Regions from separate parts of the Nocardioides albertanoniae genome, predicted to be linked through region 1. Evidence: riboswitches for the same ligand, from Rfam matches in the RefSeq annotation. Region 1 holds a riboswitch; the other holds the start of a gene.

Region 1 (4,322 bases):
CTCGAGTCCGAGGAGATCCCGGAGGTCGTCAAGAACGCCGTGGTGGCCGCCGAGGATCGCACGTTCTTCGAGAACAACGGCGTCGACGTCAAGGGCATCCTGCGCGCGGCCTTCTCCAACACCACCGAGGGCACCTCCTCGGGCGCGTCCACGATCACCCAGCAGTACGTCAAGAACTACTTCCTCAACTCCGAGCACTCCTACTCGCGCAAGCTGAAGGAAGCGGTCATCTCCCTGAAGCTGACCAGGCAGCGGAGCAAGGACCAGATCCTCACCGACTACCTCAACACCATCTACTTCAACCGCGGCGCCTACGGCATCGAGGCGGCCGCGAAAGCCTACTTCGCGAAGTCGGCCAAGGATCTCTCGCTGCAGGAGTCGGCCGCGCTCGCGGCGATCCTCAACAACCCGCGCGGGTTCGACCCTGCCAGCAAGACCTTCCGGGGCGAGAAGAAGCTGCTCGGCCGCTACCAGTACGTGCTGCGGGGCATGGTCGACCTCGGCTACGTGAAGCAGGCCGAGGCCGACAAGGTGATGGGCTCGCTCCCGAAGTTCCCCGCCAAGACGGTGCCGAGCCGGCTGGGCGGCCAGCGCGGCCACGCGCTGACCATGATCAAGGCCGAGCTGCTCGGCCTCACCGACGCCGACGGCAAGCCGCTGTTCACCGAGGACGAGATCGACAGCGGCGGCCTGCGGATCACCTCCACGCTCTCGCCGAAGGTCATGAAGGCCTCGGCGTCGGCGGCCAAGAAGGAGAAGCCGAAGAACCGGAAGGCGTACGTCGAGGGTGATCCCGAGCAGAAGAACGCCCTGCACGTGGCGACCGCGTCGATCGACGTCGGCTCCGGTGCGCTGCTCGGCTTCTACGGCGGCCAGGACTACCTCTCCAGCCAGCACAACTGGGCCGCGACCGGCGGTCACGCGGGCTCGACGATGAAGGTCTTCGCGACCGCCGCCGCGATCGCGAAGGGCTACTCGCTGAAGTCGACGTGGGCGGGCGACTCCCCGTTCACGACCTACACCGGCACCCAGGTGGTCAACGAGGGCGAGCAGGCCGGTGTCGCCGACGGCATGGACTACGGCGAGCACATCACCATGCTCGAGGCCATGGAGCAGTCGGTGAACACCGCCTACATCGACATGACCGAGTCGATGGGCGGCCCCGAGGCCGGCCGCAAGGCGATCTACGAGACCGCTCTGGCGGCGGGCCTGACACCGGATAAGGCCGATCCGCGCCACCCCGGCATCCCGAGCACCTCCAGCTTCCTCACCGACCAGGACGACCGGATCGCGCTGGGCGGGGCCAACGTCAGCCCGATCAACATGGCCAACGCCTACGCCACGATCGCCGACGGCGGCTACCGCCACGACGCCCACGTGGTGAAGAAGGTGCGCGACCGGGCCGGCAACGTGCTCTACGGCTGGGACGGGCGGAAGAACGCGAAGCACGCGATCCCCGAGGACGTCGCTGCCGACGTGACGTACGCGATGCAGGGGGTGGTGCAGAGCGGCTCGGGCCAGAAGGCGCAGAGCATCGGCCGGCCGGTCGCCGGCAAGACCGGCACCGGCACGTGCACGAGCAAGCAGTATGTCTGCTCGTCGTGGTTCGTGGGCTACACCCCGCAGATCGCCACGGCCGTCCGCTACACGCGCGGCAACGGCGAGGGCAAGCTCGACGGCGGCTGGATGCCGTCCTACTTCGGCGCCGACTATCCCACCCAGACGTGGGCGGCGATCATGTCGAAGGCCATGGACGGCAAGGACGTCGAGAGCTTCCCCGAGCCCGTCTACGTCGACGGCGCCGACCCCGAGTCGGGTCACGAGGAGTCGCTGAACGCGCCGCCTCCGCCGCCCGATGACGAGGAGGACGACGACGAGGGCGACGGGGACGACTGTGATCCGATCGCCGAGCTCTTCGGCGCCTGCGACGGCGATGGTGGCCATCGGGGCAAGCCATGGGGCGTCCGCGGGAAGCACGACGACTGACAGCGCCTCCGTGTCCGGATCGCGAGAACGCTGACCAGATAGCGAGATCTCGGTTTGGTCGACGGGCATCGGCTGCGGCACGCTCTTCGTCAAGGTCACGACTGCCAGCGCGAAGCCCCGGCTTGCTGGCGGGCAACCCTCCGACGCGGTGGGGTGCTCCGGGTGACGACCTGGCTCGCGCCGAGGTGGCGCGGGCAAGCGCGTGCTTCGCCGGACGAGCCTCATCGGACCGTGCCGGGGGAGCCCTCGACCCTGAAGGGTGACCCATGCCCCTGCTCCCGCTCGTCGGTTCCGCGACCCAGGTCCCGCTGCTGGACGGCACCACGACGACCTACGCCAACCTCGATGTCGCCGCCTCGGCGCCGGCTCTGCAGAGCGTGGCCGCCCGGGTGGCCGAGGTGCTGCCCTGGTATGCCTCGGTCCACCGCGGGGCCGGCTATCTCTCCCAGGTCTCCACGGCGCTCTACGAGCAGTCCCGCCAGCAGATCGGCGCCTACGTCAGTGCTCGCGACGACGACGTCACCGTCATCACCCGCAACACCACCGACGCGGTGAACCTGCTGGCCGGGTGCGTGCCCGGCCGGGTGCTCGTGCTCGACATCGAGCACCACGCCAACCTGCTCCCGTGGCGCCGTGTCGCGTCGGGGGTGAGCGTGGTCGAGGGGCGCGACAGCCTTGCCGGCGCCGTCGCGGTGCTCGCCGACGAGCTCGCCCGCGACAGCTATGCCCTCGTCGCGATCACCGGCGCTTCCAACGTCACCGGCGAGACGCTGCCGGTCGGCGAGATCGTCACCCTGGCCCATGCCCACGGCGCCCGGGTCTTCGTCGACGGCGCCCAGCTGCTCGCCCACCGCCGCTTCTCGCTCGCCGCCACGGGTGCCGACTACGTCGCGTTCTCCGGCCACAAGCTCTATGCGCCGTACGGTGCGGGGGCTCTCGTCGGCCGCCGCGACTGGCTCGACGTCGGCACGCCCTACCTCGCGGGCGGGGGAGCGGTCGACGACGTCGAGGTGGGGGAGACCACCTGGCAGCCCGCGCCCGCGCGCCACGAGGGTGGCTCGCCCAACGTCGTCGGCGCGGCCGCGCTGGCCGCTGCGTGTGCGGCGCTCGACGCTGTCGACCCGGTCGAGCTCGACCGTCACGAGGCCGCGCTGAGAGGTCGTCTCGTCGCCGGGCTCACCGCCCTCGACGGCGTCGACGTGATCCGGCTGTGGCCTGCCGAAGCGGAGCCCGAGGCAATCGGCAGGGCAGTGGAGGAGCTCGCGGAGCCGGTCGGCGTCGTGACGTTCACGGTGCGGGGCATCGAGCCGGGCCGGGTCGCGGCCTATCTCTCCGCCGAGCACGGCCTGGGCGTACGTGACGGTCGCTTCTGTGCGCAGCCGCTCCTCAAGCGCCTCGGGTTGAGCGCGGGCGCCGTGCGGGCGAGCATCGGCGTCGGCACCTCGGTCGCCGACGTCGACCGGCTGATCGCCGGCGTACGCTCCCTGCTCGCGGGCGACGTCACGGGTGACTACGTGCTCGAGGCCGGAGTCTGGACGCTGGCCGAGGACCCACGCCCGATCGTCGGGCCGGCCGGTCTCTCGCGGCTCGCCGACACCGCGGGCTCCTGCGGCGCGGCGGTCTGAGGTCAGCCGCGGAGGGATGGATTCGCGCGCTCTGGTGGTTATAGGAGCGTGAGCGAACGAGTGCACGGTGAGCGGAAGGTGCGTGGCGGCAAGCTGGTCGTCGTCGACGCCACGGTCTCCGCAGGCAGGCTGATCGATGTCGTCCTCTCGGGCGACTTCTTCCTGGAGCCCGACGAGGCGCTGGGGTGGCTGACGGCGGCGCTGGAGGGGCAGTCGGCCGACGCGTCCCTCGACGAGCTGACCGCATCCCTCGACGATGCCGCGCTCGAGGCGGACCTGGTCGGGTTCGGCACCCGCGACGTCGCGCTGGCGGTGCTGCGGGCGCTGGGTCGGGCCACGACCTGGGACGACCTCGAGCTGGAGATCGTCCGGACCGGCCCGCTGGAGCCGGCGATGCAGATGGCTCTCGACGAGGTCATCGCCCGCCAGGTCGCCGAGGGCCGTCGTGCGCCCAACCTGAGGTTCTGGGACTGGGCGAGCAGCGCTGTCGTGATCGGCAGCTACCAGTCGCTGGCCAACGAGGTCGACGCGGCCGCCGCCGAGCGTCACGGCATCGAGGTCGTACGCCGCATCTCGGGCGGCGGCGCGATGTTCATCGAGCCCGGCAACACGATCACCTACAGTCTCGCCGTGCCCGACACGCTCGTGGCCGGGATGACCTTCCAGGAGTCGTACGCGTTCCTCGACGAGTGGGTGCTTCGCGGCCTGCGC
Region 2 (4,322 bases), 670 kb from region 1:
GTGATCGAGTGGGCCAAGGACTACATCGCCGAGGCCGAGGTCACCGACAAGATCGCCGAGGACGTACGCGACGGCATGGAGAAGACGCAGCGGGAGTTCCTGCTGCGCCAGCAGCTGGCCGCGATCCGCAAGGAGCTCGGCGAGGGCGAGCCCGAGGGCTCCGACGACTACCGGGCCCGGGTCGAGTCCGCCGACCTTCCCGGGGCCGTACGCGAGGCCGCGCTGCGCGAGGTCGACAAGCTCGAGCGGGGATCCGAGCAGAACCCCGAGACCGCCTGGATCCGCACCTGGCTCGACACCGTGCTCGAGCTGCCCTGGGGTGTCGTCACCGAGGACTCGACCGACGTCGAGGCCGCGCGTGAGGTGCTCGATGCCGACCACCACGGCCTCGAGGAGGTCAAGGACCGGATCGTCGAGTATCTGGCGGTGCGTTCGCGCCGCGCCGAGCGCGGGCTGCAGGTCATCGGCGGCCGCGGCTCCGGCGCCGTGGTGCTGCTCGCCGGTCCTCCGGGAGTCGGCAAGACCTCGCTCGGTGAGTCGGTGGCGCGCTCGCTCGGACGAAAGTTCGTTCGCGTCGCGCTCGGTGGCGTCCGCGACGAGGCCGAGATCCGCGGCCACCGGCGCACCTACGTCGGCGCGCTCCCGGGCCGGATCGTGCGGGCCATCAAGGAGTCCGGCTCGATGAACCCGGTCGTGCTCCTCGACGAGGTCGACAAGGTCGGCTCCGACTACCGCGGTGACCCCGCTGCGGCGCTGCTCGAGGTGCTCGACCCGGCGCAGAACCACACCTTCCGCGACCACTACCTCGAGCTCGACCTGGACCTCTCCGACGTGCTCTTCATCGCCACGGCCAACGTGGTCGAGCAGATCCCGTCGGCGCTGCTGGACCGCATGGAGCTGGTCACCATCGACGGCTACACCGAGGACGACAAGGTCGCCATCGCCCGCGACTTCCTGCTGCCCCGGCAGCTCGAGCGCGCCGCGGTGACCACCGAGGAGGCGACGATCTCCGACGAGGCGCTGCGTGAGCTGGCCGCCAACTACACCCGTGAGGCCGGCGTACGCCAGCTCGAGCGGCTGCTCGCCAAGGCGCTGCGCAAGGCGGCGACACGGCTGGCGACCGGGGCGGAGCGCGTCGAGATCGACCTGGACAACCTCAAGGACCTCGTCGGCCGCCCGCGCTTCACGCCGGAGTCGGCGGAGCGTACGTCGGTCCCGGGTGTTGCCACCGGACTGGCCGTCACGGGGCTCGGTGGGGACGTGCTCTTCATCGAGGCGTCCGCGTCCGACGGGCAGACCGGCCTGAACATCACCGGCCAGCTCGGTGAGGTGATGAAGGAGTCGGCGCAGATAGCGCTCTCGTTCGTCCGCTCGCACGCGGCCGAGCTGGGCGTCGACCCGGCCGTGCTGGACCGCTCGCTCCACGTCCACGTGCCGGCAGGTGCGGTGCCGAAGGACGGGCCCAGCGCCGGGATCACGATGGTCACCGCGCTCACGTCGCTCGCCACCGGTCGCCCGGTGCGCGGCGAGGTCGGCATGACCGGTGAGGTCTCCCTCTCCGGCCGGGTGCTGCCCATCGGCGGCCTCAAGCAGAAGCTGCTCGCCGCCCAGCGTGCCGGTCTCACCGAGGTCTTCGTGCCCCAGCGCAACGAGCCCGACCTCGACGAGGTGCCCGACGAGGTGAAGCAGGCGCTGAAGATCAACCTGGTGAGCGATGTCAGGGATGTCGTACGCGGCGCCCTGGCCGCCGCCGAGGGGGAGTCGACGGTCGCTCCGGCGCACGCCGCCTGAGCTGTAACACGTCGTTCGTAGGACTACCCGGTCGTTCTGAACGACCGGGTAGTCCGCGTAACAGCGTGTTACACCTCGGGGCATCCCGGATGCTGGACAGCCGGTCCGCGGAGTGGAACCCGGGTGTGTTGGGCGGTTGATACCTGCCGTACGATCGCTACTGCTCATCGAGAGGGACTGAGGGAACGGCCCAGTGAAGTCCCGGCAACCGACCGCGAGCCTCCTCCCATGCCAGGGCGGGTAGCGGAGCAGGTGCTAATTCCGGCCCGGCGCGAGAGACGTGATCGGGGAAGATGAGGAGGAGGTTTCTCATGAGCGCTGCGACCACGGAGACGACGAAGGGCCTGCGCGAGGGCGCTTTCGGCAACGCCTCGGCGCTGTCGTGCCGCGAGTGCGGTCACCAGATCGAGCTCGGTCCGCACTACGCCTGTCCGGAGTGTTTCGGGCCACTGGAGGTGGCCTATGACTTCCCGGCCGTGACCCGCGAGGAGATCGAGGCCGGACCCCGCAACATCTGGCGCTACAAGGCGCTGCTGCCGGTGCCGGCCGACATCGAGCAGAGCCCCAACACCGAGCCCGGCTTCACTCGCCTCCTGGACGCGAAGAACCTCGCCAAGGAGCTCGGCCTGGAGAAGATCTGGGTGAAGGACGACTCGACCAACCCGACCAACTCCTTCAAGGACCGCGTGGTCGCCTGCGCGCTGAGCGCCGCCCGCGAGCTCGATGCGAAGGTCTTCGCCTGCCCGAGCACCGGCAACCTGGCCAACGCCGTCGCCGCCGCCGGCGCCCGCGCCGGGATCCCCACCGCCGTCTTCATCCCGAGCAACCTCGAGCAGCCCAAGCAGGTCAACTCGGCCGTCTTCACCGACAACCTGATCGCCGTCGACGGCAACTACGACGACGTCAACAAGCTCGCCCAGGAGATCGCCGCGGAGGAGGAGGGCTGGGCGTTCGTGAACGTCAACGTACGTCCCTTCTACGCCGAGGGCTCCAAGACGCTCGGCTTCGAGATCGCCGAGCAGCTCGGCTGGCGCCTGCCCGACCAGATCGTCATCCCGGTCGCCTCCGGATCCCAGCTGACCAAGGTCGACAAGGCCTTCAAGGAGCTGATCAAGCTCGGTCTCGTCGAGGAGAAGCCCTACCGGATCTTCGGTGCGCAGGCCACCGGCTGCAACCCCGTCGCCACCGCCTTCAAGTCGGGTGTGGACGCGATCCGCCCGGTCAAGCCCGACACCATCGCCAAGTCGCTGGCGATCGGCAACCCCGCCGACGGCATCTACGTGCTCGACGCCACCCGCTCCACCGGCGGCGCGGTCGAGGAGGTCTCCGACGACGAGATCCGTGAGGCGATCGTGCTCCTGGCGCGCACCGAGGGCATCTTCACCGAGACGGCCGGCGGCACCACGCTCGCGGTCACCAAGAAGCTCGTCGAGACCGGTGCCCTCGACCCGAGCCTGGAGACGGTGATCATCAACACCGGCCACGGCCTGAAGACCCTCGACGCGGTCAGCGGCATCGTCGGCCCTCGCGCCACCATCGCCCCCAACTACGACGCCTTCGAGGACGCCGGGCTCTCCCAGGCGTAGGGCTGTCAGCGGGTAACGCGGGTCCTTCGCGACTATGACAGAGGGTCTGACCTTGTGAAAGAATCACGAGGTCAGACCCTCTGTCATAGCGAGGCGTCACTCGGTCAGTCGGCGACACTCGCCGCCGACGCAGGCCAGCCCGTTGCGCAGTGACAGCGTCGGTTCGGCCTCCGTGTCGACGGCCACCGCGTAGCTCGCCACCGTGCGCCCGCGCACCACGTCGAGACGATGCACTCGAGTGCCGACGGCATCGCGATCCGTGACGAGCTGGAGATAGGTGCCGTCGTCGTAGGCGTACGCGAGGATCTCCTCGTACGCATCCTCGATCCTGACCACGCGGGGCGACCCGGCGAACCAGACCGCCTGCTCGCCCGAGGCCGAGACCACGGGGAAGGCCGGTCGGCCGGTCGCATTGCGATCGATCGTGATGTCCGGTTTCTCCGGGAACTGCCACGCGTCCGGCATGGCCCCGATGAAGCCGGGATACTTCGACTCGAAGAGCCTGTCCGGTTCCTCGACGTCGGCGGAGTTGTCGTGGGGCCGCATCGCGACCGGCCGGGGCGGTCCGTCGCCGACCAGCGAGATGGCGCGCGCACCGTCGGAGTCGGCGGTGTAGAGGAAGTCGCCGGCGATGGCGAACGGGTCCCTCTGGAAGGCGAACGGCTCGGTGCGGACCACCTTCCCGCTCGTGACGTCGACGACAGCGAGGTGCCGGTAGGACTTCGTGTCGCGGATTCCGACGTAGCGGACCTGATCGATCAGTCCGTGCATCCCAGAGGTGAAGTTGAGGTCCCACCACCGATCGGTGCCGGTGACGATCAGCCCGCCGTTGCCCAGCGTCGGCCCACCGACCCGACGCCATCGGTCCTCACCTGAGGTGATCTCCAACGCGGCGGTGTAGCCGTCGCCCTCATAGACGAGCAGGTCGCCGTACCGTCGGAACAC

What was found. Region 1 has a riboswitch for S-adenosylmethionine ahead of FB381_RS07765 (aminotransferase class V-fold PLP-dependent enzyme). Riboswitches for the same ligand answer to the same signal wherever they lie in the genome.
Region 2: linked by a shared signal. The riboswitch ahead of thrC (threonine synthase) and the one ahead of FB381_RS07765 (aminotransferase class V-fold PLP-dependent enzyme) in region 1 are both predicted to bind S-adenosylmethionine.

Annotation. Positions count from the first base shown of each region.
Region 1 is NZ_VFOV01000001.1:1,627,863-1,632,184, forward strand. It holds gene FB381_RS07760 (transglycosylase domain-containing protein) at 1-1,986, shown strand, start outside; SAM riboswitch class IV at 2,080-2,193, shown strand; gene FB381_RS07765 (aminotransferase class V-fold PLP-dependent enzyme) at 2,253-3,611, shown strand; gene lplB (lipoate-protein ligase small subunit) at 3,660-4,322, shown strand, end outside.
Region 2 is NZ_VFOV01000001.1:954,432-958,753, forward strand. It holds gene lon (endopeptidase La) at 1-1,791, shown strand, start outside; SAM riboswitch class I at 1,953-2,091, shown strand; gene thrC (threonine synthase) at 2,103-3,377, shown strand; gene FB381_RS04550 (PQQ-binding-like beta-propeller repeat protein) at 3,474-4,322, opposite strand, start outside.